Regions from separate parts of the Cupriavidus sp. CPT47-8839-RL05A genome, predicted to be linked through region 2. Evidence: predicted binding sites of a transcription regulator. Region 2 holds the regulator's gene; the other holds the start of a gene.
What was found. Region 2 encodes LexA, which represses DNA repair genes until DNA is damaged. Its sites were predicted from a motif close to ACTGTATNNNNATACAGT; they were not measured.

Region 1: AC3WVS_RS14710 (CppA family protein) is a predicted target of LexA. The motif match lies at 7,368-7,385, and genes of this name have one in related genera.

What each region holds. Positions count from the first base shown of each region.
Region 1 is NZ_JBYTEG010000010.1:192,366-207,312, forward strand. It holds gene AC3WVS_RS14665 (hypothetical protein) at 1-113, opposite strand, end outside; gene AC3WVS_RS14670 (DUF2188 domain-containing protein) at 310-582, opposite strand; gene AC3WVS_RS14675 (entericidin A/B family lipoprotein) at 850-993, shown strand; gene AC3WVS_RS14680 (AraC family transcriptional regulator) at 1,070-2,074, opposite strand; gene AC3WVS_RS14685 (acyl-CoA dehydrogenase family protein) at 2,221-3,399, shown strand; gene AC3WVS_RS14690 (flavin reductase family protein) at 3,396-3,959, shown strand; gene AC3WVS_RS14695 (DMT family transporter) at 3,956-4,822, opposite strand; gene AC3WVS_RS14700 (2-hydroxy-3-oxopropionate reductase) at 4,850-5,758, opposite strand; gene AC3WVS_RS14705 (malate/lactate/ureidoglycolate dehydrogenase) at 5,834-6,937, opposite strand; gene AC3WVS_RS14710 (CppA family protein) at 7,051-7,335, opposite strand; gene AC3WVS_RS14715 (hypothetical protein) at 8,078-8,404, opposite strand; gene AC3WVS_RS14720 (helix-turn-helix domain-containing protein) at 8,932-9,225, shown strand; gene AC3WVS_RS14725 (hypothetical protein) at 9,841-10,128, shown strand; gene AC3WVS_RS14730 (VOC family protein) at 10,659-11,780, shown strand; gene AC3WVS_RS14735 (fumarylacetoacetate hydrolase family protein) at 11,829-12,785, shown strand; gene AC3WVS_RS14740 (alcohol dehydrogenase catalytic domain-containing protein) at 12,782-13,804, shown strand; gene AC3WVS_RS14745 (acyl-CoA synthetase) at 13,836-14,947, shown strand, end outside.
Region 2 is NZ_JBYTEG010000015.1:100,437-115,383, forward strand. It holds partial or broken gene AC3WVS_RS19300 (autotransporter outer membrane beta-barrel domain-containing protein) at 1-441, opposite strand, end outside; gene AC3WVS_RS19305 (sterol desaturase family protein) at 616-1,545, opposite strand; gene AC3WVS_RS19310 (methyl-accepting chemotaxis protein) at 1,783-3,348, shown strand; gene AC3WVS_RS19315 (enoyl-CoA hydratase/isomerase family protein) at 3,459-4,547, shown strand; gene AC3WVS_RS19320 (NADPH-dependent FMN reductase) at 4,678-5,238, shown strand; gene AC3WVS_RS19325 (hypothetical protein) at 5,353-5,688, opposite strand; gene dusA (tRNA dihydrouridine(20/20a) synthase DusA) at 6,318-7,355, shown strand; gene AC3WVS_RS19335 (hypothetical protein) at 8,367-8,645, shown strand; tRNA gene AC3WVS_RS19340 (tRNA-His) at 8,752-8,827, shown strand; gene AC3WVS_RS19345 (DUF2188 domain-containing protein) at 9,236-9,505, opposite strand; gene AC3WVS_RS19350 (hypothetical protein) at 9,783-10,079, opposite strand; gene AC3WVS_RS19355 (hypothetical protein) at 10,693-11,040, shown strand; gene AC3WVS_RS19360 (hypothetical protein) at 11,080-11,250, opposite strand; gene lexA (transcriptional repressor LexA) at 11,361-12,014, opposite strand; gene AC3WVS_RS19370 (asparaginase) at 12,270-13,262, shown strand; gene rpsF (30S ribosomal protein S6) at 13,381-13,755, shown strand; gene priB (primosomal replication protein N) at 13,833-14,132, shown strand; gene rpsR (30S ribosomal protein S18) at 14,136-14,414, shown strand; gene rplI (50S ribosomal protein L9) at 14,447-14,899, shown strand.

The DNA of each region.
Region 1 (14,947 bases), on a different contig from region 2:
TTGCGTGCGTGCCTGGCATGGATGTCTTCGGCAAGTTCGTGCAGTTCGGCAACCCTGGCGTCGATCGGGTCGGGATAGATGTCCAGCGGGCGGTACCTGAGGAACAGGCGCATGGGGGTCTCGGTTGGTCCTGGATAATGGCGTGCTGCCTTGGTTCCAGTATCGGTGACAGACCCGTAGCTTTCACGAGCGCAGGCGTAACACATTGATTTCACTCAATGTGTTTCCCGCAATGGATTGTTGTGGCCCGCGTTCGCCGCGGGCCCGGGGGATACAGGGGGAACCGGCCGTTGACGGTGGCCGGGGTGGTCAGAAGCCGATGCGGGCGGTGCCGCGTGCGTCCCGGCAATAGATCTTGCGTTCGCGCACCAGGCCATCGCGGCCGTGGATGCACAACGGCAGGCCATCCTCGCGCGCGCGCATCCAGCCGGCCGCGATCGCAGCTTCCTGGGTCGGGAAATGCAGCGCGGTGTCGTCACCACCGTTCTCCAGGCCTTCGATGGTGAGTGCCCATCCGCCGTCGCCGGCGTATTCGGCGTTGTCGGTTGCGGCGGGAAGCACGTGGATGCTGCGTGACGTCATGGTGTTCTCCGGAGGGCGTGGGCTGACTCTTGATTTTTAAGCGACGGCGCCGCCGCGGGTATCCGTCGATGTCCTACAAGCGCACGCGGTGACCGCCGGTCGCGCCGTCGGCTGACATCCCGGTAGGACGAAAGCCGACTTTTTGCGCTGCGGTGCGTTGCTACGATCCAATTGCCGGTCGGGCAAGCGGCTGCCCGGTCCCAAGCCATTCCGATCCACTCCATCCTGGCGGCGCATGCCGCATCCACACGAAGCAAGGAGATCGTCATGAGAAAGCTATTTGCACTGTTTGCCCTCGCTGGCGTGATGCTGGTCACGGGTTGCAACACCATGGCCGGCGCAGGCAAGGATATCGAGCGCGGCGGCGAGAAGGTACAAGGCGCGGCGGAAAGCACCAAGCAGAAGATGTAAGTCCCGCTGCCTGCCGCCCTGGCATTGCTACGGCCCGCGTCTGGTGACGCGGGCCGTTGTCTTTGCCACGGCGAATTCAATGTGCGGCCGCCGCCGGGGCCTGCGCCGCATCGAGGTGGTTGCGGCGCCAGCTGGCGGGCGGCAGGCCGAACTCGCGCTTGAACGCGCGGCTGAACGCGGCCTCGGAATCGTAGCCGACCGCGCCCGCGACCTCGCTGATGGAACGGTTGCCACTGCGCAGTTCGGCGGCCGCGGAGCGCAGCCGCCAGTGCGCCAGGTACTGCATCGGTGGCTGCCCCAGCAGGTCGGTAAAGCGCTGCGCCAGCGCCGAGCGCGACAGGCCCACGTTGCCCGCCAGCTCATCGACCGTCCACGGGTAGGCCGGCCGCGCGTGCATGCGCGACAGCGCCCGCCCCACATAGCGGTCGCGCAGGGCGGCAAGCCAGCCGCTTTCATTGTCAGGCAGGGTGTCGATGCAGCGCCGCACTGCCTGCACGAACAGCAGCTCTGACAGCTTGGCCAGCACCGTGGCGGTGCCCGCACGCGGTTCCGCCGCTTCAGACGTGGCAAAGGCCAGCGCCGACGCCAGCCATGCCGATTCCAGCCCGCTGCCCAGCCCCACCTTGAACAGCCGCGGCAGCGACGTCAGCAAGGGGTTGCCCATGGTGTCGTCGAACCCCAGGAAGCCGCACACCATGCGCGTGGTCTCGCCGCCGCCGCCGTAGGACACGCGCATGACCTCGCCCGGGCTGTTGCGCAGCATGTCGTACACCAGCGGAGCGGATGGCAGTGGCTGCAGGCGCAGGTCGCTGCCCAGCACGTGCGGCTCGCCCTGCGGCACCACCAGCAGTTCGCCGGTGTCGACGCGCAGGCCCGGGCCGGTGCCGTCGACCAGGCGCGCCCAGCAGACGCCTTCGGTAATCAGGTGGTAGGAGACGACGCGGTCGGCGCGGGGCAGGAAGGCGGCGCGCAATTCAGCATCCGCTTCACTGATCAGGCACCACGGCGACTTGAACTCGCCGTTCAGGAACACGGCGCCGCTGAGCTGCACGGCGCGCAAGAGGTCGGACAAGGCATCCATGGTCACATTCCTCCAGATCCGGTGTTTCGCGCAAGAAAGCCGGACGCCCGATCATACGGGCAAGGGGACCGGGCTCCGATACTAGCACCGTGCCTGGCGCCATACAACGCCGCAGCGCACGTATCAGACTAGCCGGAGACAACACCATGGAAACCCTTTCCGCAGCGGATGCCAGCGCAGGCGCACAGGCCGACTGGCTCGGCCTGGCCGCGACCCTGGGCCGCACCTTCGACGCACGCGCGCCAGAGATCGATGCCAGCGGGCAGTTCGTCAGCGCCAACTACGACGACCTGCGCGCGCACCGCTTCTTTGCCGCGGCCGTGCCGCAGGAACTTGGCGGCGCCGGGCTGTCGCACCAGGAGCTGGGCGCGGTGCTGCGCGAGCTGGGCAAGTACTGCGGATCGACCGCGCTGGCGTTTGCCATGCACACCCACCCGGTGGCCACGGCCGCGTGGCGCTGGCGCAATCAGCAAGCGCCGGTGGAGGGGCTGCTCAAGCGCGTGGCGGGCGAGCAGATGGTGCTGCTGGGCAGCGGCGGTTCGGACTGGCTGCAGGGCAGCGGCAAGGCTACGCGCGTGGATGGCGGCTATCGCGTGGATGCGCGCAAGATCTTCGCCAGCGGCGCGCCGGCGGCGGACCTGTTCATGACCTGCGCCGTCCATGACGATCCGGAGACCGGGCCCACGGTGCTGCATTTCGCGCTGCCGATGAAGTCGCCGGGCGTACGCGTGCTGTCGAACTGGCACACGCTGGGCATGCGCGGCACCGGCTCGCACGATGTGCTGCTGGAAGGCGTGCTGGTTCCGGATACCGCCATTGCCGCCCGCCGCCCGCAAGGCGTGTGGCATCCGATGATGCATACGGTGGCGATGATCGCGCTGCCGCTGATCTATGCGGTCTACGTCGGCGTGGCCGAGGCCGCGCGCGATATCGCGCTGCAGCTGGCGCGCCAGCGGCGCCTGAGCGCGCATGCGGTGGAAGCCGCCGGGCGCCTGTGCAACGAGGCCGATGCCGCGCAGCTGGCGCTGGATGCGATGTTCGCGGCGGCATCGGGGCAGGCGCCGGGCGCGGTCACCACCAACCGCATCATGTGTGCCCGCACGCTGGCCGCGCGCGCGGTGCTGGCAACGGTCGAGGCGGCGATGGACCTGGCCGGCGGCGCGGGCTTCTATCGCGATGCCGGGCTGGAGCGGCGCTTTCGCGATGCGCAGGGCGCGCGCTTCCATCCGCTGCAGGCCGGTGCCCAGCAGGAGTACGCAGGGCGCATGGCACTGGGGCTGGATCTCGACGCGCCGCCCGGCGAGGTGCGGCCTGCCGCGCAATGATCCCCGCCCTGGCGCCGCTGCCGTATGACACGCAAGCCTGCAACGACAGCGGCCAGGACGACCCGGCCCGCGCCATCAGCCACGACGGCGCGGCGCGGCGGGCCTTGCGCGATGCGCTGGGGCAGTTTGCCACGGGCGTCACCATCGTCACGGCCGCGGACGCCGACGGCCAGCCGGTCGGCGTCACGATCAATGCCTTTACCTCGGTGTCGCTCGCACCGCCGTTGCTGTTGTGGTGCCTGGCACGCAGCTCCGGCAGCCTGGCGGCGCTGCGTGCGGCGCCTTGCCACGCGATCAATGTGCTGGGGAGCGGGCAGCAGGCCTTGTGCCGGCGCTTCGCCGCGCGCGGTGCTGACCGCTTCGCGGGCGTCGATTGCCGCCCCGGGCCGTTCGGCACGGTGCTGATCGGCGGCACGCTGGCGTACTTTATCTGCCGGCACCACTCGGTGCGCGTGGTGGGCGACCACGTGATCTTTGTCGTGGAGGTGGTGGCCTATGGATCGACGCCGGGCGCGCCGCTGGTGTTCCACGCAGGCGGGTTTGACGTACCAGCGCCTTAGCCGCGCTTGCCCGCGATCACCAGCGCAATGCCGCCCAGCACCGCGGCAGCGCTCAATGCCAGCCGCAGGCTCAGGGCTTCACCGAGCAGCGCGATGCCGCCTACCGCCGTAATGACCGGCACGCTCAGTTGCACGGTGGCGGCGGTGGCGGCCTTCAGCTGCGGCACCACGGCATACCAGATGACATAGCCCAGCCCGGAGGTGATGGCGCCGGACAACAGCGCATAGGCCAGCCCAGCGCCGTCCAGTGAACGCTGCGCCTGCATCACCGCACCCAGTGCCAGCGCCATCGGCACCGCGCGCAGGAAATTGCCCGCGGTGGTGGAAGCGGGATCCGCGGCGCGCCTGCCGCGCAGCGAATAAACGCCCCACGCGATGCCGGCCGCGATCATCAGCAGCGAGGACAGCAGCGGCGGCGTGGCCAGCCCCGGCAGCAACAGCCACACCAGCCCGGCCAGCGCCAGGGCCAGGCCAATCCATTGCTGCAAGCGCATGGGCTCGCCGGCATAGAGGCCATAGCCGGTCATGGTGGCCTGCACCGCCGCGAACAGCAGCAGCGCGCCGGTCCCCGCGGTGAGGCGCACATAGGCAAAGGAAAAGGCCGCGGCATAGCAGAACAGCGCAAGCGCGGAGATCCAGTTGCCTTCCACCTGCGGCAGCCGCTGCGCCACGACCGTGCGCACCAACTGGTGCCGCGCCACGACGATGACCCACAGCACCAGCGCCGCCGCGGCGACGCGGGCCAGCGTAAAGCTGGCCGCGTCGATGGTGGTGCCTTTCAGCGCGAGCCGGCACAGCAGTGAATTGCCGGCAAAGGCGAGCATCGCCAGCGCGGTCAGCACCACGGTGTTCGCGCGCGGCATGCGGCGGGGCGGCGGCGGCTGCGTGGTTCAGGCTGCGGGCGGTTCGTCACCGATGGCGAACGAGGACAGGTGCTCGATCGCCCTGACCAGTCCGGAATGATCCCAGCCCGCGCCGCCCAGCCCGCTGCAGACATTGAACAGCTGCTGGCACGACGCCGTGTTGGGCAGGCCCACGCCGAGCTGGCGCGCGGTGGACAGCGCCAGTTCCAGGTCCTTCTGGTGCAGCGCGATGCGGAAGCCCGGGTCGAAGGTGCGCTTGATCATGCGTTCGCCATGCACTTCCAGGATGCGCGAGCTGGCAAAGCCGCCCATCAGCGCCTCGCGCACGCGCGCGGGATCGGCGCCGGCGCGGGCGGCCAGCACCAGCGCTTCGCTGACCGCCTCGATGGTCAGCGCCACGATCACCTGGTTGGCCACCTTGGCCACCTGGCCGTCGCCGGCCTCGCCCACGCGCGTGATGTTCTTGCCCATCAGCTGCAGGATCGGCAGCACGCGGTCGAATACTTCCTGCTTGCCGCCGGCCATGATCGACAGCGTGCCCGCCTTGGCCCCGACCTCGCCGCCGGAGACCGGCGCATCGATATAGTCGGCGCCGAGCGCTTCGATGCAGCGCGCGAACTCGCGCGTGGCGATCGGCGAGATCGAGCTCATGTCGATCACGGTAACGCCGCCTGCCGTGTCGGCAAGGCCGTCAGCGACCCCCTTCTCGCCAAACAGCACCCGCTCCACGTCGGGCGTGTCAGGCAGCATCAGGATGATGGTTTCCGACTGCTTCGCCACCTCCTCGGCGCTGGCGCAGGCATTCACGCCAGCGTCCTGCAGGTCTTGCGGCACGCCGCTGCGCGTATGGGCGAACACGGTATGCCCGCCGTCGACAAGGTGCTGCACCATGGGCTTGCCCATCACGCCAAGTCCGATAAAGCCGATCTTGCTCATGTCAGTGTCCGGTAGTGGTCAGGCGCGAGGCCGGCCGTGCGTCGCGCACGACGCCGGGTTCATCTCTGATGATAGTCAGTCGCACGCCAGCGCAGACAGCGGCCCCGGCGCAGGCTGCGCGCCGGCGCGCGCGGCCGCCACCCGCGCGGCGGCATCGTCCAGCTGCGCCAGCGTACCGGCGTCAACCGGGACATGGGCGGCGCGGGCGGCGCGCCAGGCCCGTTCGGGCTCGCCCGGCAGGCGGATGCCATCCTGCCCCGGCTGCAGCCGCGACGCCTTCATCCAGTCGGCGAACGCCGCCACTTCATGCCCGAATGACGTGCTGGTGCCCAGGCGTGCGGGATCGAACACGATCGCCAGCATGTTGTTCCAGACCGCATGCTGATGCCGCAGCGTTTCGGGGCGGATGGTGTGGCCGCCGGTGACCGCGGCGCCCAGCAGCTCGCACATCACGGCCAGCACATGGCCCTTGTGTTCGCCAAAAGGCCGCAGCGCGCCTGGCGGCGCGCCGTCGGCGGGGTACATCACGGCAGGGTCGGCGCTGGGCTCGCCATGCGCGTCCAGCAGGCAGCCGGGCGCCACCGGCACGCCCTTGTTGTGGGCCACGCGCACCTTGCCCAGCGCGATCGCGCTGGTGGCGAAGTCCAGCACCAGCGGCGGCTCGCCCGCCACCGGCACGCCGATGGTGAACGGGTTGGTGCCGTAGCGCGCATCGTAGCCGCCGTGCGGCGCCACGATGGGCTTGGACAGCACGTTGACGAAGTGGATCGAGATCATGCCGGCGGCGGTGGCCTGCTCGGCCCAGTGGCCCACGCGCCCCAGGTGGTGCGACTGCCGCAGGCCCATCACGCAGACGCCATGCTCGCGCGCGCGGCCGATGGCCATGTCCATGGCCTGCGCCGTCACCGCCTGGCCCATGCCGCGGTTGCCGTCCAGGCTCAGCATGCTGCCGGCATCGTGCAGCACGCTGACCTGCTGGTTCAGCTGCAGCTCGTCGGCCTGCCAGGCCAGCACATAGCGCGGGATCATGCCGACGCCGTGCGAGTCATGCCCGCTCAGGTTGGCGCCGACCAGGTGGTCGGCCGTCAGGCTCGCCTCTTGCGTGCTGCTGCCCGCGGCAAGCCAGAGATCGGCCACCCACTGGTGCAGGGCGGCGGTAGGGATGCGGTGTTCGCTCATATCGGCCTTGGCTAGGGATGAAAAAAGCCCCGTGCCGTGTGACGGCAACGGGGCTTCATGATACGGCCGGCGCGAGCCCGGTGGCGCCGGCATGGCCGGTGATCGGCTACTGCTTACTGGCGCAGCACAGCTTCGGCAGGTGACTGGCCAAGGATTTCGCGGATACGGGCCAGGTAGGTATCGCCTACTGCGCGGTGCATGCGCGCCGCCTCGGCCGCGAACTGGCGGCGGCTGGGCGGGCGGATGCCCAGGCTGCGGCAGATCGTTGACAGGTAAGGCTTGCGCTGGCCGCCCAGGCGCAGCGCCGCGGTCTGCAGCGCGGCATCGCCGATGCGCCCGCGCAGCCAGGCCAGCACCTGGCGGTCATAGTCGTTTTGCACACGGATCAGGTGTTCCATGGACGGGACTCCTACTGTTCATCCATACAGGTACTGTAAATATATACAGTATCCAGCGGGACGCAAGGAGTTTGTTGTCGTGTGACACAATTGGTGCGACTGGCGACAGGATTCCTGGAAAACGGTGACGGAAAAGCTGGAAGTTTGCGCTGGCGCTGGCGGACTGATCGAAGTACCTCGGTACCCCAGTTCGGGCGGACATTTATCCCGCCCCTGGTCCTTAACTTGCCGGTCCTGCCATGTGCCTCGAAAGGCAATGTCCAATAGGACGTTGGCCTCGGCGCATGCATTTTCCCAGGAGGCGCCCCATCTGGAGCCGGCTCGCATCGGCTGCTGCCAGAAGCGTCTGGACGAGGTAAGGGCCGACTTGAATGCCGCACGCGCCCGTGTCGAGGCACATTTTGCGCAGGCGACCATGAGTCCAGACGCCATCCGCCAACGCATTGACGTGTCCTCGCAACAGAAAATCGAGCAACCTTTCAACGTTATGGCGGGGAAGCGTCGGTAAGTTCCAATTTTAGGTTCGACAACACATCAAACGGCTGGCGCACGGATAGCCAAGAGGCTTGGCAGGAGTTGCTCTGTGTGGTGCTTCGCCAGCGGTGTTTTTTTGATCGGTGGAGACATGTTTCTCCCTCTTCCATTCAATACTGTCAGTGCCACCCTTTCGCCATTTGCCTAAGCTTTTTCAGGAAGAAGCTTCGGCAGGGCACTACGAGAGCTAAATGATGCAGGAGCAACATTATATAGATCGCTCCACGACCAGCTCGTCACGTGCCATATCGAATCGCATAAGTTCGCGTCGGCCATCTGGATATTCGCGTACTGCGCGGCCGGGATAGAGCGGGTCAGCTATGTAGATGGGTCGACCCTCCCTCAGATGGCGGTCAGCCTCTGCGCCATCATCGTTGGCGATCATCATCTCAAAGGCGACAAAGAATTGCTCTTCCTCTGTCGGCGAGGCGTCATTCAATTCTCTTACGTCGATCATGAGTGCTCCACGGCGTGAGATGGGCACGTCGGTAGTAGTTAGTGTAAAGACAAGAGATGGAATATCAGCGAGGATCATGCCTTCGATCGTACGGAACTCACGTCGGCAGCGAGATGCCACACTTGTCCCGCCTGCGCATCCGATGGGCGAACATGATTTGAGAACCAGTCTCCGCTGTCTCCTTGACACTCCATGCCGGTAATCTCGCCGCAAAGCCATTCCCGAAGCGCTATTACTCGCTCCAGTCGCCACGATGGTGTACCGTTATGATGCGGCGAGATTAGTACGGAAACAGAGCCGATCCTCGTCGGTGTTGATGCAAGGACGCTATGGAGGCGTTCAAAATTCGACGACATAATCCACTCACTGTGAACTGAATCGTCGCGAATTTGAATTAGTTCAATTAATAAGCTCGGGCTTGTACTAGCGAAGGAAAAGCATTCCCATGCGACTGCGGGGCGGGCCAGTGCTTGGACGAATCGATTGGGGTGACGCCACTCGTTAAGTGAAAGAAACATCACCTACTCCTGTAAATGAACACTATAGATTGTAGTTCTATAGTGTTCATTTGGGTGAGATTCTGGGATTTGCCAAGCAGAAATCTCATGGATCTTCCCCGTAATTTTGGTCGGGCCCTTCGGACTGCTAGAAAGCTAAGAGGGGTCTCCCAGGAGGCGCTGGACAGCGTGAGCAGCCGTACCTATATCAGTTCGCTTGAGAGAGGCTTGAAGAGCCCAACCCTGGAAAAGGTGGATCAGATAGCAGGAGCGTTAGCCATTCATCCGGTCACTCTTGTGGCGTACAGCTATCTTGACCCAAGAGATAGTGACGCATTCGACAAGCTTTTGAGCCAGATTAAGGACGAGTTGCGTCAACTTATGGGAGCCAGACACGAATGATGTCACGCGAATTGGACCGACGATTAATTTTCCACTGGCCACGATGGGCACAATGAAATTCATGGACTCACCCTTCGCATGAGGGCTCAGTGAGCTGGCTCGATGCCTGTCGTGTCCATGGATCATGAACTTTCTGGGGGATCCGCATCGCTCGCACAGGGCATGAACTATCCTGCGCAATCAGAGGTGGTGCCGCCTGTGTTTGCGCGGATGTAGCCAAGGGAGTTTACAACGGCCGTTCAGCGCGATCAGTCGACTGTCTCCGCTCGACCCTTCTCGGACATTGGCCAAGTCCACCTCAACAGCCGATTTGACCGTAACCTGACATTCGAAGCTTTATTGGAGAATCAACCGAAGCCACGGCTGCGAGCAGGGATTCCATGCCCTTGCCAGATGGCCATTACCATCATGATCGCCCCGAAGTCGAGGCTTGACGAAAGCCAAAGCGCTTTGGCGCCGAAGGCATCCAGGCAGATGCCGAAGCGCCATGACGCGAGGGCTCGGGCCACGCGCGCGGGTACCATCAGGATGCCTTGACGGTGGCCATAGCCATTGGGTCCAAAGATCACAGCGGCAGGGTCCCTTGGCAATCGGGAGGATGCCATTGCCTGCGCCATGCAGCACCCCAAACAGCGTTGCAGCGGGCGCTTCGGCGACGCCGAACGCGATGGCACCGTCGGCGTGAAGGGCAGCCGCCTTGCGGGCGGAAAGCAGTGGATGGATCCTACGCAGCAGGCCGAACTCCAGTATCCGGGCACCCACCTGAGCGGGGCCGATCAGCGCACTGACCAGCACAGCAGTGGCCAACGTCGCGCCGCCCGCCTGCAGCAATCGCGGCAAGGGTGCCGCCATGGCGGTGCTAATGAACCAGGTCGCGGCGAAGACAAAGGCGAGTGCGAATGAGGAAAGCCGCCGAGACTGCGCGCCGTCGCGAGAAGCCTGCGACGATGTGGCTTTGGCCGGCGGTGGCTCAATTGCCGTCCTGCGGGGCATGCTGAGATTGTTCGTAAAGCCCTGCAGCCACTCCGATACCGAGAATGAGCCAAGCGGCGAAGAGGCCAAAGACGCCCTGTGCGACGCCGAGGCCTTGGCCAGATCGGCGACTGATTTTTCGGCCAGCAGGGTGTTTCGAACTGAGACCTGGCACGAATGATGGTCAAGACGTGATCTCGCTACCCGCCCAGATAGAGCCCCGTACATAGCCAACGGAGCGCGTAGCATGCAGGCGCTCGCGCTCGGCCCCAGTCGGCAAACGCGGCCCGCACGCCAATCACGCCGAATGAAGCATACGTCGCAATCCCGGTGCGGACGAAGGTCGCTTTTTAATATTGACAAAAACCTCAGGATGACGATAATGTCGACATAACATCGGGCGTCACCTAAGGCGGCGCCTGGCCATTTCAGGAGACGCCATGACCCGCCCGCCCCGCGGCGTGCTGCGCACGCCGCCGGCCTTCCCCGAAAGCGCGCTGCCTGCCTTCGTCCAGAAGCTCGACCGGCCCGAAGCCCTGGTCAAGGCCCAGGCGCTTGCCTTCCTGATGTTCGAGAAGCGCGACCTGCTAGCGACGCAGACTTTCCTGACGGATTTCGGCATGCGCTGCGTGTCGCGCACTGGCAGCCGGCTGTTGATGCGCGGCGCCGGCCCCCAGCCGTGCCTGATGCTTGCGACGCAAGGCCAGCGCTCGCGCTATGTCGGCGCGGCCTTTTCGGTGCGCAGCGAGGCAGACCTGGTTCACGTCGAGGCCAACGCGAATGCGCGCCGCCTGCGCGCCGACGAGATTCCGGGCGGCGGCGCCGGCGTCGAACTGACCGACCCCGCCGGGAACTTGCTGTGGCTGGTGACCGGCCAGCAGCCGGTCGACCCGCTGCCATTGCGTGACCCGCTGCATTCGCGCATCAACGACCCGGGACAGCTTCGGCGGGTGAACGCTATGGTCCGGCCGCCGCTCGAGCCCGCGGCCGTGGTCAAGCTCGGCCACGTCGTGCTCCAGACCGTCGACTTTCGCGGCATGGCGCGCTGGTATATGCGTCATCTCGGCCTGATCCCGACCGATGTCCAGTATCTGGAGGACGGGTCACCCAATCTCTGCTTCTTCCGCCTGGATCTCGGCAGCACGCCCGCGGACCATCACGCCCTGGTGCTCGCAGGCGGCATCGAAGAGAAATACGAGCACAGCGCATACGAAGTGCTTGATCTCGATGCGCTCGGCCAGGGCCACAACGTGCTGCGCGCGAACGGCCACCGTCATATGTGGGGGATTGGCCGCCATGTGCTCGGCAGCCAGCTGTTCGATTACTGGTTCGATCCGGACGGCATGGAATTCGAGCACTACGCCGATGGCGATGTCTTCACCGCCGACCGGGAAACCCACTACGTGCCGCTGGAAATGTCCGGCATCTGGGCATGGGGCGACGACGTCCCGGCCAGCATGGGCGTCAAGCGCAATCTCGCTACGGTGTTCCGGGTTGCGCGGCTGCTGCGCGCCGGCCGGCTCTCTGCCGCGCGGCTGAAGCTGCTTGGGCGCGCGATGACCCGGGCGCGGCCCTGGCTCTGAGCCTGCGCTACCGCGTCCCTACGAACCCCCTCACGTCAAGGAAAGCAAATGTCCGTCAAAGTTGTCCGATATCTCCACGGCGGCGAGCCCGGCTGGGGTGTGGTCCATGACCGCCGTATCGCGCCGCTGTCTTGCGGCGCCACCAGCACCGCCGACTTCGTCGCGAACGGCCTCGAAGCCGCGTGGGGCAGCACCCCCGACCAGGCCACGCTGCCGCTCGATGCCGTCACGCTGCTGCCGCCGGTCACGTCTGACCGCCAGTTCCTGTGCCAGGGCATCAACTACGCCAGCCATGTGCGTGAGTCCGGCATGGACCCCGACAAGATCGGCTTTAACACCCTGTTCACCAAGGCCCCGTCCTGCCTTGCGCCCGCCGATGCCGACGTGGTGCGGCCGGCGCATGTGCGCCTGCTCGACTATGAAATCGAGCTCGGTCTGGTGGTGCGCAAGCCGCTGAGCGGCGCGGTCCGCGTCGGGCCGGACCAGCTGCACGAGTACCTCGCCGGCGTGACCATCGTCAACGACATTTCGGCGCGCGACGTCCAGTTGCCGCAGGCGCAGTTTTACAAGGGCAAGAGCTACCGCAGCTTCGGTCCGGTCGGGCCCTTCCTGGTGCTGTTGAACGCAGAGGAATGGCGGCGCTGGCCCGAGTTCCGCATGCAGTTGCATGTCAACGGGCAGCCCCGCCAGGACGCCTATTGCGGCGACATGATTTTCAAGCCGCACCAGACGCTTACCGAGCTGTCGGCGCTGCACGATGTGCAACCTGGCGATCTGATCGCCACCGGCACACCGGCCGGATGCGCCGCCCGTGCCCCTGGCAAGCTTGCTATGTGGGTGTTCCGGCATGTGCTGTCCGAGAGCGCGAAATGGCGCGTCTTTATCAAGAAGGGCTTGTCCAACCCGGCTTACCTGCGGCCGGGCGACGTCATGACCGCTGCGATCCGCACCGACGACGGGGCCATCGACCTGGGCGAGCAGCGCAATCGGGTGGTGGCGGCATGAGCGACAGCTATATCGCCGCCATCGACGGCTTTGGCGATGCCTTCGCGTTGCGGCTGCGCCCGGCGCCCCGCCCGCAGCCGCGCCGGGGCGAGATCGTGGTGCAAGTGCAGGCCGCGGCGGTCAATCCCATCGATGTGCGCCGCCGCGGCGGCTACGGCAGCAGGCTTTTCTCTCTGATGGGCGCGGCGCGCATGCCGCTCGTGCTCGGTAACGATTTTGTCGGGACGATTTGCGCGGTGGGCCAGGGTGTGACCGGGCTGCGCGAAGGCGATGCCGTGTTCGGCGCCAAGCCGCCATCGAGTGCGGGCACGCATGCCACCCATGTCGCGATGCGCGCCGAACACGCTCGCCTGAGGCCGTCGTCCATCCCGGCCGCCGCCCTGGCGACGCTACCGTACAACTTCCTGACCGTGACGCGCGCGTTGGCCGACGCCGGGATCTGCCGCGAGACCGTGAACGGGCGTCCCGTGCTCGTGCACGGCGCGACCGGTGGCCTGGGCCAGATCGCGGTCTGGTTGCTGCACAGGCTGGGCGCGCGTGTGACCGCCGTCGGCGGAGGCAAAGGGCTGGTTGCCTGCCTGGCAGCTGGCGCCGACGAACTCGTCGATCGCCACCGCCAGTCGCTGGCGCGCCTGCCGCGGCATTTCGCTGCCACCCTGAACTTCGCCAATTGGGACGACGAAGCGGACCTGCTGTACCGGCTGGCGCCCGACGCGGCCGGTCATGCGACCACGGTTCATCCGTTGCTCGGCAACTTCGACCGGCTGGGACTGTTCAGGGGCGGGCTGGCCACGCTGGTCGGCAAGCGTGGCAAGCGCGGCCTGATACCGAAGGGCGCGCGCTATGGGTGGACGACCTTCCGCCCGAACCCTTCGGCCTTGCAGGCACTGGCCGATTGCGCGGCGGCGCTCGCGCCCGCCGAGGTCAAGACTTTCACGCTCAGCCAGGCCGGGCAGGCGTTCCTGCACGTCGGGCAAGGCCAACCCCGGCGGGCCGTCCTGCTGCCAGGGGAACTCTAGAAAAAGACAGGGCCACAACACGGAGACAAACATGCCCGATAACACGAACGACCGCGGGACGCGCGCCGGCGGCATCCAGAGCCAGGCCGATATCGACGCTTTCGAGCGCACGCCCTGGCAGGAAAAGCTGCCCGCGCAGAACACTTACGAACTGCTGTGCCGTGCCTGCGACAGTCAGCCGGACAAGACTGCGTTGCGCTTCGTCATGACCGGAGAGGCGGACGCGCCGGAATTCGTCGTCGATTACGCAACCCTCAAGGCGCGCGTGACGCAAGCGGCCAACGCCTTCCACCGCGCCGGCATTACCCCCGGCACGGCGGTGGCGTTGCTGCTGCCCAATCTGCCCCAGACCCATTACGCCTTGCTGGGTGCGCAAGCTGCCGGCATCGCCAGTCCCGTCAACCCGATGCTGGAGGTGGACTATATCGCTGCCATCGTCAATGAGACCGGAGCGCAGGCGCTGGTCGCCTGCGCCCCGGTCTCTGACAGCGCGCTCTGGGACAAAGCCGTCGCCGTGGCCGACCGTTGCCCTTCGGTGCGGACCCTGTTCGTCGTCAGCGCTGCGCCATACCTTCCTGAAGCGGCGCGGGCGCGGGTCGACGCGGCCTTCGACACCGCGGCAAGGCCGTGCCGCGCTGATGTGGAGATCGTCGGCTTCGACCAGGCGCTGGCGGCCGAGCCGTCGGACACACTGGTCTCGAAGCGCCGCATCCTGGCGACCGACATCTGTTCGCAATTCCATACCGGCGGCACGACCGGCCTGCCCAAGGTTGCGATGCACACGCATCTCAATGAAGCCTTCGTGGCGTCGATGCTCAAGGCGCTGATCCCGTCGCCAAACACGATCCTGTGCGGCCTGCCGCTGTTCCACGTGAACGGCGCGATGATTACCGGCCTTGCCGCGTTCCATGGCGGCTGGGAGGTGGTGATGCTGACGCCCGCCGGCTATCGGGGCCAGGGCGTGATGCCGAACTTCTGGAAGCTGGTCGAACGGTTCCGCGCCACCAGCTTCAGCGGCGTGCCGACTATCTACGCCGCGCTGGCCGATCTGCCGCGGGAAGGCGCCGACATTGCGTCGTTGCGCTTCGCCTTTTGCGGCGCCGCGCCGCTACCAGCCGAGGTCGCGCGGCGCTTCGAAGCCGC
Region 2 (14,947 bases):
CGGCGACTTCAGGGCGGTATGGGGCTGCGGCGGCGCAGGTGGCGCAGGCGGTTCGGGCGGCGAGGGCGTGGGGCCGGGACCCGGTGACGCCGGTTGCGGCGGCTTTGCCGAACGCAGGTACCAGGCCTGCGGATTGCTGCCGTCCGTGCCGCCGCGGAACAGGCGGTATTCGTAAGCGCCGGCCACGGCGCGGCCGTCCAGCGCGAACGCGGCGGGCGCGGTGGTGCCGGCGTTGACAGTATCGACCACCACTATGCCGTTGGCCGTGGTCAGCGCGCCCGCGCCGCCGGCATTGACAATGCGCAGGCCGGTGGTGCCGGGCGCCGTGCCGCCGGTGACGGTATAGGTGCTGAACGATGCCGGCTGCCGCAGGTCGATCTGGGTGATGCCGTCACCCGAGATGGCCTTCTGCGCGTAGGCAGGGCAGCAACTGGGCGGCAGCCACCGCGAGCGCGCCCATCGTTACGGCGGTGAATCTCGACCATGCGCACGCCATTGCCGCGATCTCCACATCGGGTGCTTTGCCTGCCCCTGTCGAGGATCGCTACGATGCGCAGCAACGCGCTGCATCGGCACGGGCACCGGATGGAAGTAAATGCCGGTGCCGGCGGCCGGTCAATTTCGTATTTTCTGCGCAGAATTCAACAGTCTGGTTCCTTCGGAAACTTGTGGAGGCGATGGCTGTTGCGTGCCAGGCACGACCTCCAGCGCCGGTGCGCGCGGGCTGCGCCACTCGGGCGGCTTCCACAGGTAGCGCAGGTCGCGGTCGCGCCAGGTATCGGCGAACATGTCGCGCCATTCGTGGAAGGTCAGCGTCAGCGGGTTATGGGTGCGCACCTGGCGGGTGATGCCGTACACGGGGGCCTCATGCTCGGGGACGAAGGTGCCGAACAGGCGATCCCAGGTCGTCAGCACACCGGCGTAGTTGCGGTCGATGTACTGCGGGTTCTTCGCATGGTGGACGCGATGGACCGATGGCGTATTCAGTAGCGACTCGATCAGCGGCCAGCGTTGCCCCAGCCGCGTATGCACGAAGAACTGGAAGGCCAGGTTCACGCCGACCGCCAGGATCACCCAGTCTGGCGTGAAGCCGATCCATGCCAGCGGAATCCAGAACAGCCACATGCCTGAGAGCGGATACGTCAGGCTCTGCCGGAACGCCGTCGAGAAATTCATGCCTTCCGACGAATGGTGCGTCACGTGCGAAGCCCACAGCCAGCGCACGCGGTGGCTGGCGCGGTGGAACCAGTAATAGAGAAAGTCCTGCAGCAGCAATAGCAGCGCGAATGACCACAGGGTCTCGGGCATGGCGCGCAGGCCGTGCTGGTAGCACCAGGTATAGACCGTGCGGATCATCAGCCAGAGGAAGAACGCATCCGAGGCCTGGTGCATCAGCGCCAGCGCTGCGTTGGATACGGTGTCGCGCGGACTGTAGACGGTCGGGTCGCGGCGGGCCCAGTACCAGGCCTCGGCGCCGATGGTCAGCAGGAACACTGGCGCAAAGGCCAGCAGCACCAGTCCGGGATCGAGCGATTCAGTGTTCATGCCGCCAGTTTGCATATTCCGCGCGGAATTGCCACGAGGGGTTCCTCCAAACGGCGCCGCGCGGGGTTTCGCGGCGCATCCGCCACATGGTGGATTGCTGTACTGCCACGCAATTCTGTCACGCGTGTGAAGGTGGTGAATACCGGTAAAGGACGCAGCCAGCGTGCCGTAGTTGAACAGGGCGGCGGCGCGGCTCGCGCTCCCGATTTCCCCGATTCCTCTTCCCCCGGAGCCTTCATGTTCAAGAACACTACCATCGGAGCCAGATTGTGGTTCCTCACCATCGTCACAAACTTGTTGTTGTTGATTGTCGGCGCAGTGGGTTGGCTCGGCATGTCGCGCAGCAACGAGGCGACGCACCAGATCTATGGGCAGCAGCTGTCGGCCGCGGTCAACCTGGCCGAAGCGCGTTCGAACCAGCTGCTGGTGCGCGTACTGCTGGACCAGGCGACCTTCGCCACGGACCCCGCCGATGCCAAGGCGCGCGCCGCGACCGCGGAAGGCTTTGCGCGCGATTCAGAGAAGGCCTGGCAGGCATATCTCGCCTTGCCGCGCTCGGCTGACGAAGCCAGGGCGGTGGAGGATGTCACCGCCAAGCGCGATGCGCTCTTCAAGCAGGGTGTCGCGCCGATGATCACTGCGCTGCATGCCGGCGACCGCGATGGCGTGATGAAGGCCGTGCTCGAAACCATCCCGCAGCTCGACATCGCCTTCACCGCCGTCAATGCCGAACTGAACAAGCTGCAGGTGGCCAGCGCCAAGCAGGTCTACGAGGCATCGCAGCAACGCTATCGCAACCTGTTCGCGCTGTCGGCATGCGTGCTGGCAGTGGGCCTGGCATTCAGCACCGTGGTGGCATGGCGCCTGCGCCGTTCGATCGTGCAGCCGCTGGATACTGCGATCGGGCGTTTCGAGAAGATCGCGGGTGGCGACCTGAGCGTCGCCGCTTCCGGCGGCGAGGTGCTGGCCGATGAGTCGGCGCGCAACGAGACCGCGCGCATGCTCGGCATGCTGGGCCGGATGCAGGCCAGCCTGGTGGCCATGGTGGGCGACGTGCGTGGCGGCGCGGACTCGATTGCCTCGGCCAGCAAGCAGATCGCCAGCGGCAACGCCGACCTGTCGCAGCGTACCGAGCAGCAGGCGGCCTCGCTGGAAGAGACCGCCTCCAGCATGGAGGAACTGACCAGTACCGTGCGCCAGAATGCCGACAGCGCGCGCGAGGCCCGCGGGCTCGCAACGGATGCCGCGACCCTGGCCGAGCGCGGCAGCGAGGCCGTGCTGCGCGTGGTCAACGTCATGCAATCGATCGATGCCAGCTCGGGCAAGATCGTCGACATCATCGACGTGATCGAGAAGGTTGCGTTCCAGACCAATATCCTGGCGCTGAACGCGGCCGTGGAAGCCGCGCGTGCCGGCGAGCACGGCCGGGGGTTTGCCGTGGTGGCCGGCGATGTGCGCGACCTGGCGCAGCGCTGCGCCGGCGCATCGAAGGAGATCCGCGCGCTGATCGGCGCCTCGGTGGCCAATGTGCGTGAGGGCTCGGAGCTGGTCGATGACGCCGGCCGGGCGATGCAGGACATCGTCGACGCGGTGCAGCGTGTCAGCGCCATCATCGGCGATATCAGCGCGGCCTCGGACGAGCAGTCCAACGGCATCGAGCAGGTCAACGTGGCGGTGTCGCAGATGGACAGCATGACGCAGCAGAATGCGGCGCTGGTGGAGCAGGCGGCCGCCGCGGCGGCATCGCTCGAAGACCAGGCGCAGCGCCTGACCTCGCTGGTGGCGACGTTCCGGCTGGCCTGACGGTGCCGGGCGCATGCGCAGTGACTGCACATGCGCAGCAAGCTGCCCACAGGGGTGCGCTCGCCGATGCGACTGGCGTAAAATCGCGAGTTGCATTGGAGGAGTACGACATGACTGAATTCGTCACGACCGAGGTCCGCGGTGGCATCGGATACCTGACGCTGAACCGCCCGCAGGCGCTCAACGCCCTGTCGCTCGACATGATCCGCGCCATCACCCAGGCGCTGCAGACCTGGGCCGCCGCACCCGAGGTGGCGGCCGTGGTGGTCGCCGGTGCCGGCGGCAAGGCCTTCTGCGCCGGGGGCGATATCCGCTATTTCCACAAGGCTGCGCACGAAGGCAACCCGCTGCTCGACCAGTTCTTTGTCGAGGAATACGCGCTGAACTTCCTGATCCACCGCTATGCCAAGCCCTATATCGCACTGATGGACGGCGTGGTGATGGGCGGCGGCATGGGCATCTCGCAAGGGGCGCGGCTGCGCCTGGTCACCGATCGCACCAAGATGGCGATGCCGGAAACCAATATCGGCCTGTTCCCGGATGTGGGCGGCGGATGGTTCCTGGCGCGCACGCCGGGCCGCATCGGCGAGTACCTGGGGCTGACCGGCACCGTGATCCATGCCGCCGACGCGCTCTACGCCGGGCTGGCCGATGCCTATCTGCCGGGCAACCGGCTGGCCGAGCTGGTCGATTCGCTGCGCACGCAGCAGTTTGCCAGCGGCGACGCCGTGCTGGCGCACATCGAAGGCTTTACCGCTGCGCACCGCGATGACTGCGCGCCGGCGCACAGCACGCTGGCCGGGCTGTCGGCACAGATCGACAGCCTGTTCGCTGGCAACACCATGCCGGACATCCTCGCCGCCGTCAGCGACGCCCCGGGCGACTGGGCCGCGCAGACCGCCGCCATGCTGCGCAGCCGCTCGCCGCTGATGCTGTGCGTGACGCTGGAGCAGATCCGCCGTGCGCGCAGCATGTCGCTCGAAGACGAACTGCGCATGGAACTGGACATGATGCATTACGTGTTCCGCAACGGCGACGGTGTCGAGGGCATCCGCGCACTGGCTGTCGACAAGGACCACAAGCCGCGCTGGCAGCATGCGCGGCTTGATGATGTCAGCCGCGAGAAGGTGCTGTCGTTCTTCGACAGCCCGTGGCGCGCCGAGGAACATCCGCTGGCGTCGCTCGGCAAGACTGCCTGACATCCGCTGCGCAGGACGTGGCGGCGCCGACTCGGGGTAGAGTGACGGCTGGACCGGCGCACGCGGCCAGGCCAACCCTGGCCGCGTGCGCCGTCCGCGTCATTCCGTCCACACAGTCAAAGGAGCCGCAATGAGTAATCCTCGTGATGTCGTTGTACTGGTGGGAAGCCTGCGCAAGGAGTCATACAACCGCAAACTGGCCAAGGCGCTGATCGCGCTGGCGCCGCAGCAACTCAAGCTGGAGATTGTCGAGATCGGCGAGCTGCAGCTGTACAACCAGGACCTGGACGACAAACCTACCCAGGCCTGGACCACGTTCCGCGACCGCGTCCGCCGCGCCGACGCCGTGTTGTTCGTGACCCCGGAATACAACCGCTCCGTGCCCGCGCCGCTGAAGAACGCCATCGACGTGGGCTCGCGGCCCTATGGCAGCAGCGTCTGGGACGGCAAGCCTGGCGCCGTCATCAGCGCTTCGCCCGGCGCCATCGGTGGCTTCGGTGCCAACCAGCACCTGCGCCAGTCGATGGTGTTCCTCAATGTCCCGATGCTGCAGCAGCCTGAGGCGTATATCAGCGGGGTCGACAAGCTGCTTGATGAGCAGGGCGGGATCGCCAACGAATCGACCAAGGGCTTTCTCGGCAAATTTCTGACGACGTTTGCAGGCTGGATCGAGCGGACTGCGCCGCGCTGATACTGCCGGGGCGGGGCGCTGTGAACCTCGACGCGGTAGCCTGTAACCGCGGTTGGGGGGACGTGTCAGGTTACGAAGGCGTGCGCATCCGCCCCGGCTCCTGTCAGCGAACGGTCAGAGGTCGAGTCGAGAACCGTCGAGTGCCATCCATGCCCAGAGGAGAAGCACCGGCATCCCGGCCAGCGAGCGCAGCCAAATGCTGCGGTTCATTGCCAGCAACGCCCAAATTGCAAGTGAGCAACCAAGCAGGAGTGCGAAGCACGACAGCAGGTAGTTCGCCTGTGATTGATATGCCAACATCGCCGCAGATGGTCCTTGGCCGCCGAACGGATAGTTCTCAGGGCCTGTCCAGGCTCCCCATATCACTACCAGCATCAGCATGGCGACGAGACCGAGGATGCTGGAACCGACAGCCTTAATAGCGAACTTCCAGTTCCATGTCTTTGGCATAGTACAAAAACTCCTTGGCAAAGGAATTCATTGAACTGGTGAGGTCGATGCAACCTGCAGAGCCAGGGTAGCTTCCGCCATGGATCGTGAAATTGCCTCGGCCAAACACGTTTGTCCCCGGGCGTGGCTGCAACCCAATGCGCCGGGTTCCCCAGGCTGTCGTACAGCCGGCCATCGCCCGGCCTTGATGTTGATGAGCCTGAGAATGCAGGCAGCTCTGTTGAAGATGCTTGTAACTTCCCAGCGTTGAAAATCATCCTGCCGCGCGGTGGTGTGGGGCCCCTGTCAGGGGCGGGCGCGCACGTTCCCATTTGCACGCAGAGGGCTTCGGGAATCAATCAGCGTAGTCCGAATGTGCATGTTATCTGTGCTGCACGTCTTCTATTTCTTGTGACATTGGATGGCCGTGCTGACCTAGCCCCAGTTAAGCCGTACACGCGGAATGATGCCAAGGGGGCGTTTCAGCATCGCGAGTGCACCTGCGTTGCTTCGATCGATCCCGATCTGCCCTCGATGGTAAACTCAAGCGCTTCCGCTCATCAGCGAACTTGCCGTTTCCCGGCAGGCTGACGAGGCAGTTTTTGAGTTTTTCTATAGTAGGAATATCGGTCCAGGCGGATCGTTGTGAAATGACTGATTATCAAGGGAAGATCGCTGCTGCAAGCCCGCGCCGGGTGTCCGTGGCCCCGATGATGGACTGGACCGACCGCCATTGCCGCATGTTCCACCGCCAGCTCAGCCGCCACACCTGGCTGTACACCGAGATGGTGACCACCGGCGCGCTGCTGCATGGCGACGTCCCGCGCCATCTGGATTTCGATGCGGCCGAACACCCGGTCGCGCTGCAGTTGGGCGGGAGCGAGCCGGCAGATCTTGCGATGGCGGCCAAGCTGGGCCAGCAATGGGGCTATGCGGAAGTCAACCTGAACTGCGGCTGCCCGTCCGAGCGCGTGCAGCGCGGGGCCTTCGGCGCGTGCCTGATGGCCGAGCCGCAACTGGTGGCCGACTGCGTCAAGGCGATGCGCGATGCGGTGGATATCCCGGTCACCGTCAAGCATCGCATCGGCATCGACAAGATTGAGCACTACGATTTTGTTCGTGATTTCGTCGGCCGGGTGGCCGAGGCGGGTTGCGGCACGTTTATCGTCCACGCGCGCAATGCGATCCTGAAGGGCCTGAGCCCGAAAGAAAACCGTGAGATTCCGCCGCTGCGCTATGAGGTGGCGTACCAGCTGAAGCAGGAGTTTCCTGAGCTGGAGATCCTGATCAACGGTGGCATCGTCAGCTATGACGAGATGGCGGCCCACCTCGAGCACGTCGATGGCGTGATGATCGGTCGCGAGGCATACCATCAGCCCTATGTATTGGCCGAAATGGATGCGCGCTTCTATGGCGATGCGAGTGCGCCGGCGCCGTCGCGGCTCGATGTCGAGCTGGCGATGCAGCGCTATATCGGCGACCTGGTGGAGCGGGGTGGCTATATGGGCGCGGTCACGCGCCACATGCTTGGCCTGCATCGTGGCATCGCGGGCGGGCGTGGCTGGCGCCGCGTGCTGTCGGATGCCAAGCGCATGAATGCGACACGCACGCGAGCCGATGTGGATGCACTGTTCGAAGAGGCGCGCGCGCACTTGCAGCCGCAGGCACAAGAGCCTCTGGCCGCGTAAGCGAGCGTGGGCTGCGCGCGCTCTGCCGAGGGCGCGCTCTAACTCCGAATCGTGAAAATGTGCATGGCTGCACGGGGGTACCGCGCGCCGCACTTGCAATGCCTGATCGCCCGGAAACCGGCGCCAGGAAAGGGATTCCCCTAATTCGCTGAGGCAGGGCACTTTCATACACTGTGCCTGCCCTCGAATACAGGGCTTTCTTCAACTGATTATTAGCCCGCTTCGGCGGGCTTTTTTTTGTCGGCGTTCTCTTGTTGCTACGCCAGGCTTGTTGCTCTTCGTTTACCCGAATGGTGCATTCCCGGGATGGCAGTTACAGTGCAACCGCCTTCAGGGCATTTGAGATCGCTAAATTTAAGAGTCCGCGCTGCGGACTCTTTTTTTTGCGCGCTCGCTTTGCATGCGCTGACGAGGGGATTAGACGGTTGCCCTCGTAAAGAGTTCCATTGGTCACGCCAGCAGGCTAGCGCGTATGACTGATGCCTACGTCCAGCGTGCCGTAGGTCGTGATGCTCGATTCCCTGCCGTCGACCCCGCCGCCAGCGCATCCGCCGAGCAAGGCCGCCAATGCCGTCAGCGCAAGAATCCGCGCAGGCCATCTACACTTGATTTGCATTCCCGTTTCCTGCCGTTCGTAGACGTGTCGATTTTGTCGATGACGTCGATTGGGCTCTCAGATGCTCGTGAGGTTCCTTCGCCAGGTGCTGGCGCCACGACAATGAGAAGGCAGGGTGGCCAAAAAGAGGCAGGCGGCCCGATGGGGCGGGCCGCCTGACGGGAAGGTCGAGGGGGGTCAATGTCCCTCAGGCACAAGTATCGCTTCGCGCATTTGCGGCATGAACCCTGCAGAGGTAGGGGCTGTGCACAGCATATTTCCGCGAGCGAATCAGCGGCAGGCGCGAAGGTGCCAGCCGGGCGGGCGCCCTGGTCGGCGGCCGTGATACGATCCCTCGCATTGCCCCAGGCGAGACAAGGCATGGCATGCGGACCGATGCCGGCAGGGGGAGCAGCATGGAAAAAGAAAACGTGGAAAACGAAGCGCCGTTCGGCGTTGTCTATGAAGACTTCAGGGTGATCTGGGTTGCCGAGCAACTGCAGGACGGCAAATGGACGGCACGCTACTGCTGGCATCCCGGCACTTCGGAAGCCGCTGGCAAGGCGTTGCAGGAAGCCGTGCTGAACGGCAAGTCGCGCCGCCTGTTGGGGCAGTTCGATACCGAAGCGGAGGCCGTCGAAGCCATCAAGCAGGCAGTGCTGCTTGAGGCAAAGTGGAGCCCGTCCAGAACCTGAGCTTTTCTCTCAAAAAAATTGTGCGGGATACTAGCCATCCCGGGAAACTGTTTGTATAATCTTGGTTTTCGTCGATCAGCAACGTAACGCGCTGATGACCTCTACGGTGGCTGTAGCTCAGTTGGTAGAGTCCAGGATTGTGATTCCTGTCGTCGTGGGTTCGAGTCCCATCAGCCACCCCAAAGTATCCTTGCAAAACAGCGCCTTATACAGGCGCTGTTTTGCTTTCCGGTCACCGCGCTCGGCCGCATAGGCAGCCGGCGGCTGCCGGCTGGCCACAGCGTCACCCCTTAATGTCGCGCGGGTCGCATTGCAACGAGAGATTTCGCATGCACTTGGCGTAAATCACATGCTGGCTACGGCCGCTTCACCTTGACGATTTGGCGAGCACTACTGTCCAAGTGCCAGTGACTGATGGATCGCAGTGGGCCGTAGAAACCGATGATCCAAGTCGCGCACGTGCAATCTATCCGTCTCGTTCATTTGGCAATGGACCGCGATGCCGCTCTAATGATCCATGGCGCAGGGGGGCGAGACGAGATTGATTTCAGTGACTGCGAGACTCCGTTTCCGCGGGCAGGTCTTGCCACTCAGCTCAGCGTCGGTGCAAGCGGTAGCCGGCCGGCAACGGCACGCCTCCCGCATGCGGCGTCGCCAAAGCACTTTCGCCTGCGAATCAGTCCGTCACGGCCATGGATGATCAAATCGGCCTTCTCCTGCCGAGCCATTGCTGTACCTGCATCAATGGCCGCCTCCCGGGAGGGGAAGAATTGACGGTCGGTGGACCCATCCTCAATTTCAACTATCCATTGAAGACCTTCGACTCGTACGACATGTATGTTTCTTCCTGGCATGACCATCTCCTGAAGTCGCTGGATCCAGTTTCTGCATGCCACTCGCCGTCCGGTATCAGGCGCCGTCTGACAAGAGGAGCCCGCACTGAGGTGGGCTTCGAGTCACGCCCTGAGATTGGCGCCAGGGGGCGCCGAGCGTGAAAGCGGTTGGCCGTCAGGCATCCTGAGTCCGGTCGGATGAACGAGCAAGCCTGATCGGCCGCGCCCAACTACATCTTTGGCATGCTGCATATAGTGCCGCTACCGGCAGCCAGCTTCCCGGGGGTGTAGTTGCCTGGCTGCGCTATTGCCGTTCAGCCGGCTCAGCCCGATAGGCCGACCAGTAGTAGTGGCTGTGTCGGTTGTGGCGGGCCAGCTTCTTCTCGATGAAAAGTCGCACGGTGCCGAGGTGCCCGGCCTCGACCAGGACCGCATGATGGCTTGGCCCGTCGTGCGTGGCGCGAGGCAACGTCTGCAGGCCAGCGGCAATGTAGTGCCCCTGAACTCGACTGAGAATGCCGTTTGCGCCGGGAGCCGGGAACGGCTCGGCGGTTGCGGTCGGAAGATGGCAGCCTGCCGCGCGTTTTTTGCTGTTGCCCATGCTCAGCTCCGACCGGGGACGATGCGCACGCCGTCCCGAGAAACCTCGATCTGAGGCTGGTGGCCGTAAGCCCGCAACAGCCGGACATTTTCCCGGGCGGAACTCGGAATGTCTTTCTTGCGCACCAGGGCGCTGCTGGTGATGCGGAAGGTGCCGCAGCTTGGGCAACGGTAGAGGTAGCCATGAGATGGGGCGCGAGTGCGCTCGGCGGCAGTGCCGCAGATGGGGCAGTTTGCAGGTTCGGGCGACATGGCGGGGCATATATGAGTACTGTATGGATATACAGTATAGCTACTCGTATGGTCGCTGCGAAAGCAGCCAGAGGTAATTTCTGTCGGGTGGGGTATGCGACACAAATTAGCCGTGTGCCCGTGGGAATACTCGATATATAATCCCCGACCTAGAGCCGTATGCGGGCTTCCAGTATTCCCACGAACTACCCGGAACCCCGCGTCGTTATTAGCTTGGTGGCTAAGATTGAGATTCCTGTTGTCGTGGGTTCGAGTCCCATCAGCCACCCCAAAGCATTTCCCAGAACGGCGCCTCGCGAGGGCGCCGTTCTGCATTTCCCGGGGGTGGTATGTCTGTTCGAGCGGCAGCGGTTGGCGTAGCGATGGCAGCCATGGTGGCAGGATGTGCCACCGGCACTTCTGAAAAGGACATTCGCGCGCGTGCGCCGATGCGCTTGTTCACGCCCGCCAAGATGGGTGAGGTTGCGAAATGCCTGCGCAACAATCTGGGCGATGACGCCGCGGTCGTCAACTATCCGGCGAAGAGCCAGACCGAGATCCGCATCGGCCAGACCACGTCTGGCGGTGAATACCAATACGCCTATCTGATTTCGCTGACGGCGAAGCAGGATGGTACGGCGCTGGAGCTGCGCAAGAGCGATACTTGGTTCCCGCAGCTGACGCCGACGGAGCTGGAAGCCGAAGCCAAGGCGTGTGCGCCGCGTAGCTGAGGGCGGCGCCCGCAGCTGCTCGGAGACAGTCGGCAGATTTCAGGCGGCCAGCTTTTCGGCGGTTTCGAGTTCAAGCATGCGGCAGATCGCCGCCATGCTGCCGACCATGGTGCGGCGCTGCGTACCCTGGTAGACGCGTACGCCCTTGCTCTGGCGGAACGGCACAGGCTTGACCGGGCGACGGGCGGCGACTTGGTGGATTTGCGGCATGGTGGCACCTCTTTTAGGCAAAGCGGGGTCAACACCCGGCAAGCCGGGCGGCGTCTGCAAAGCAATGGAAGCGGGTGGGCCCGCGCAGGCGGTTGGCCTGCGGTGCCCGGCTAGAAGCCGGAGGATCGGATCAGCCCGACGGCGATGCCTTCCAGCGAGAACTCCTCGCCAGGCTCCACGATGATGTTGGTGAAGTCCGGGTTTTCTGCGATCAGTTCGATATGGCCACCGCGACGCTGCAGGCGCTTGACGGTCACGTCATCACCCAGGCGCGCCACCACGATCTTGCCGTTGGCGGCTTCGCTGGCGCGGCGCACGGCCAGCAGGTCGCCGTCGAGGATGCCGGCATCGCGCATGCTCAGGCCGCGCACTCGCAGCAGGTAATCGGGGCGTTCGTCGAAGACCGAGGCGTCGACCTGGTACTGGCGGTCGATATGCTCGGCGGCGAGTATCGGGCTGCCGGCGGCAACGCGGCCCACCAGCGGCAGCGTCAGCTGCATCACGCCGGCCATCGGCAACGAAAACTGGTCGGGCATTTCCGAATCGCTGCGTGCCACCTTCAGGCGGATGCCGCGTGAAGCGCCCGGGGTCAGTTCGATCACGCCCTTGCGTGCCAGCGCCCTCAGGTGTTCTTCCGCGGCATTGGGCGAGGAGAAGCCAAACTCTGCGGCGATTTCGGCGCGCGTGGGCGGAAAGCCGGTGCGGCGGATCGTGTTGCGGATCAGATCGAAAATCTGCTGCTGCCGGGGTGTCAGGGTCGCCATGGGATCGCCGTTCCGTGCGGGGCCGCGGGGTTTCGGGTAAGAGGATCGGTCGATCCTTTATCCTGCATCCGTCTGGCCGGGCACTGTATGTTTAAACAGTATGCTGTGATTTTATACAGTATCGGCCTGAGCGCAAGCAGAATTTTTGGGGCGTGTCTCATGGACGGAATGCGGATCACCGGCGAGAGCCGCGGCGAGGCGGGGCGCGCCCGTTACAATCGGCATTCCTGCCTTTCCACTTTCTTTGCACGCTCCATGACCCAATTGCCTCGCATCGTCGTACTGGCCACCGGCGGCACCATTGCTGGCGCGGCCGGAAACTCTGCCAGCAGCGCACGCTACCAGGCGGCGACCGTGCCGGTGTCGTCGTTGCTGGCAGCGGTGCCCGCGCTGCAGTCGGCGGCTCGCATCGAGGCCGAGCAGGTGGCCCAGGTCGACAGCAAGGACATGACCTTCACGCTCTGGCAAACGCTGGCGGCGCGGGTTGAGCACTGGTCCGCGCAGCCCGACGTGGCTGGCATCGTGATCACCCACGGCACCGATACGCTGGAAGAAACTGCGATGGCGCTGCACCTGACGCAATCGTGTCCGGTGCCCGTGGTGATGACGGCGGCAATGCGGCCGTCGACGTCGCTGTCGGCCGATGGGCCGCTGAACCTGCTGGATGCGGTGCGCGTGGCCGCTCATCCCGATGCGCGCGGCAAGGGTGTACTGGTGGTGCTGAACCAGCAGATCCACGCTGCGCGGGATGTGGCCAAGGCCCACACGTCGGCGGTGGACGCCTTTGTTTCGGCCTGCGGGCCGCTGGGTTTCGTGCAGGACGACTACGTGCGCTTCGCCCGCGCGCCACGCGTGGCCTGGGTGATCGGGCCGATGCCGGCGGCGTGGCCGATGGTGGAGATCGTGGCGAGCTACGCGCAGCCGGGCAGGGTGGCAGTGGATGCGCTGGTCCGCGCGGGTGTTGCCGGGCTGGTGGTGGCTGCCGCCGGCAATGGCTCGGTGCATGAGGTGCTGGCCGAGGCGCTGGCCGATGCCGCTGCCGCGGGCGTGGCCGTGGTGCGCAGTTCCCGCACCGGGGCCGGCCATGTGGCGATTCCGCCCCAGCTCAGCCCGACGGATGGAGCTTTTGTTTCCGCAACGGACCTCAATCCCTATAAGACGCGCGTGCTGCTGGCCCTGGCGCTGGCAGCCGACTCAGGCCTGGCGCGGGATCCGGCAAGGCTGCAGGCCGTGTTTGCCAACGCCTGATTTGCCTGTGTAATCAGCGGCTTGCGCACTTGCCGCCATGCGGGCTATAATCTAAGGCTATTCAACCTTGCCACACCGGACTCGTGACGCCCGGGTGGCTAATCCAAAAGGAGCGTCAATGCGTCATTACGAAATCGTCTTCATCGTCCACCCGGACCAGAGCGAACAAGTGCCGGCCATGATCGAGCGCTACAAGCAGCTCGTGACCTCGCAGAACGGCAACGTTCACCGCGTGGAAGACTGGGGCCGTCGCCAGATGGCTTACATGATCCAGAAGCTGGCCAAGGCTCACTACGTTTGCCTGAACATCGAATGCGGCAAGGAAACGCTGGCTGAACTGGAACACGCGTTCAAGTTCAACGACGCCGTCCTGCGCCACCTGATCGTGCAGACCAAGAAGGCCGAGACTGCACCTTCGCCGATGATGAAGGAAGTGCAGCGCGAAGAAGCCCGCAAGGCCGCGCAAACGACCACCGAAGGCCAGGCCGCCTGAGTGCGGACTGCGGTGCGCGCCATGGCTGACAGCGTCGGCCACGGCAGCATGGATTGCAACCAGCAAGAGGTCCCGCGTTGAACCAGCTTCGGCTTGCCGCCACCCTGGCAGAACGCGATGCCCTGCGCTATACCCCGGCCGGGGTCCCCGTCGTGAACTGCATCCTGCAGTACAGCGGCGAGGCCGTCGAGGCGCAAACGCCGCGGCAGGTCGAGTTTGCAATCGCAGCGATGGGGGTCGGACAGGTTGGCCAGCGTCTGGAGCGGTTACCGCTCGGCACGCTGCTCGACTGCGAAGGATTCCTGGCCCGCAAGCACCGCAACAGCAAGGCTCTCGTCTTTCACATCACTGGATGTAAAGCATTCGAAAAGGATTGAATCATGGCATTCGTCAAACGTGACAACAAGAACAAGAAGCGCTTCCAGCAACAGAACCCGCTGTTCAAGCGCAAGCGCTTCTGCCGCTTCACCGTGGCTGGCGTGGAACAGATCGACTACAAGGATCTGGACACCCTGAAGGACTTCATCGGCGACAACGGCAAGATCACGCCGGCCCGCCTGACCGGTACCAAGGCTCACTATCAGCGTCAGCTGGATACGGCCATCAAGCGTGCGCGTTTCCTCGCGCTGATGCCGTACACCGACCTGCACAAGAACTGATCAGGCCCTAGGTCCGTTAAGGAGAGAATACGATGCAAATTATTCTGCTGGAAAAAGTCATCAACCTGGGCAACCTGGGTGACATCGTCAAGGTGAAGGACGGTTACGCCCGTAACTTCCTGATCCCGGGCAAGAAGGCCCGCCGTGCTACGCAAACCGCGATCGCCGAATTCGAAGTCAAGCGCGCCGAGCTGGAAAAGGCCGCTGCCGAGAAGCTGGCCGCCGCGCAAGCCGAAGGCGAGAAGCTGAACGGTCTGAGCGTCCAGATCAGCCAGAAGTCGGGTGTGGACGGCCGCCTGTTCGGTTCCGTGACCAACGCCGACATCGCTGAAGCCCTGGCTGGCCAAGGCTTCAAGCTGGAAAAGGCCCAGGTTCGCATGCCGAATGGTCCGCTGAAGATGGTGGGCGACCACCCGGTCAGCGTTGCGCTGCACACGGACGTCGTGGTTGACGTGACCGTGTCGGTCGTGGGTGAGAGCGTCTAAGGACGTGCCGCCTTGCCGGCGCGCTGCGCCGGCTGAAGCACCGCAAGC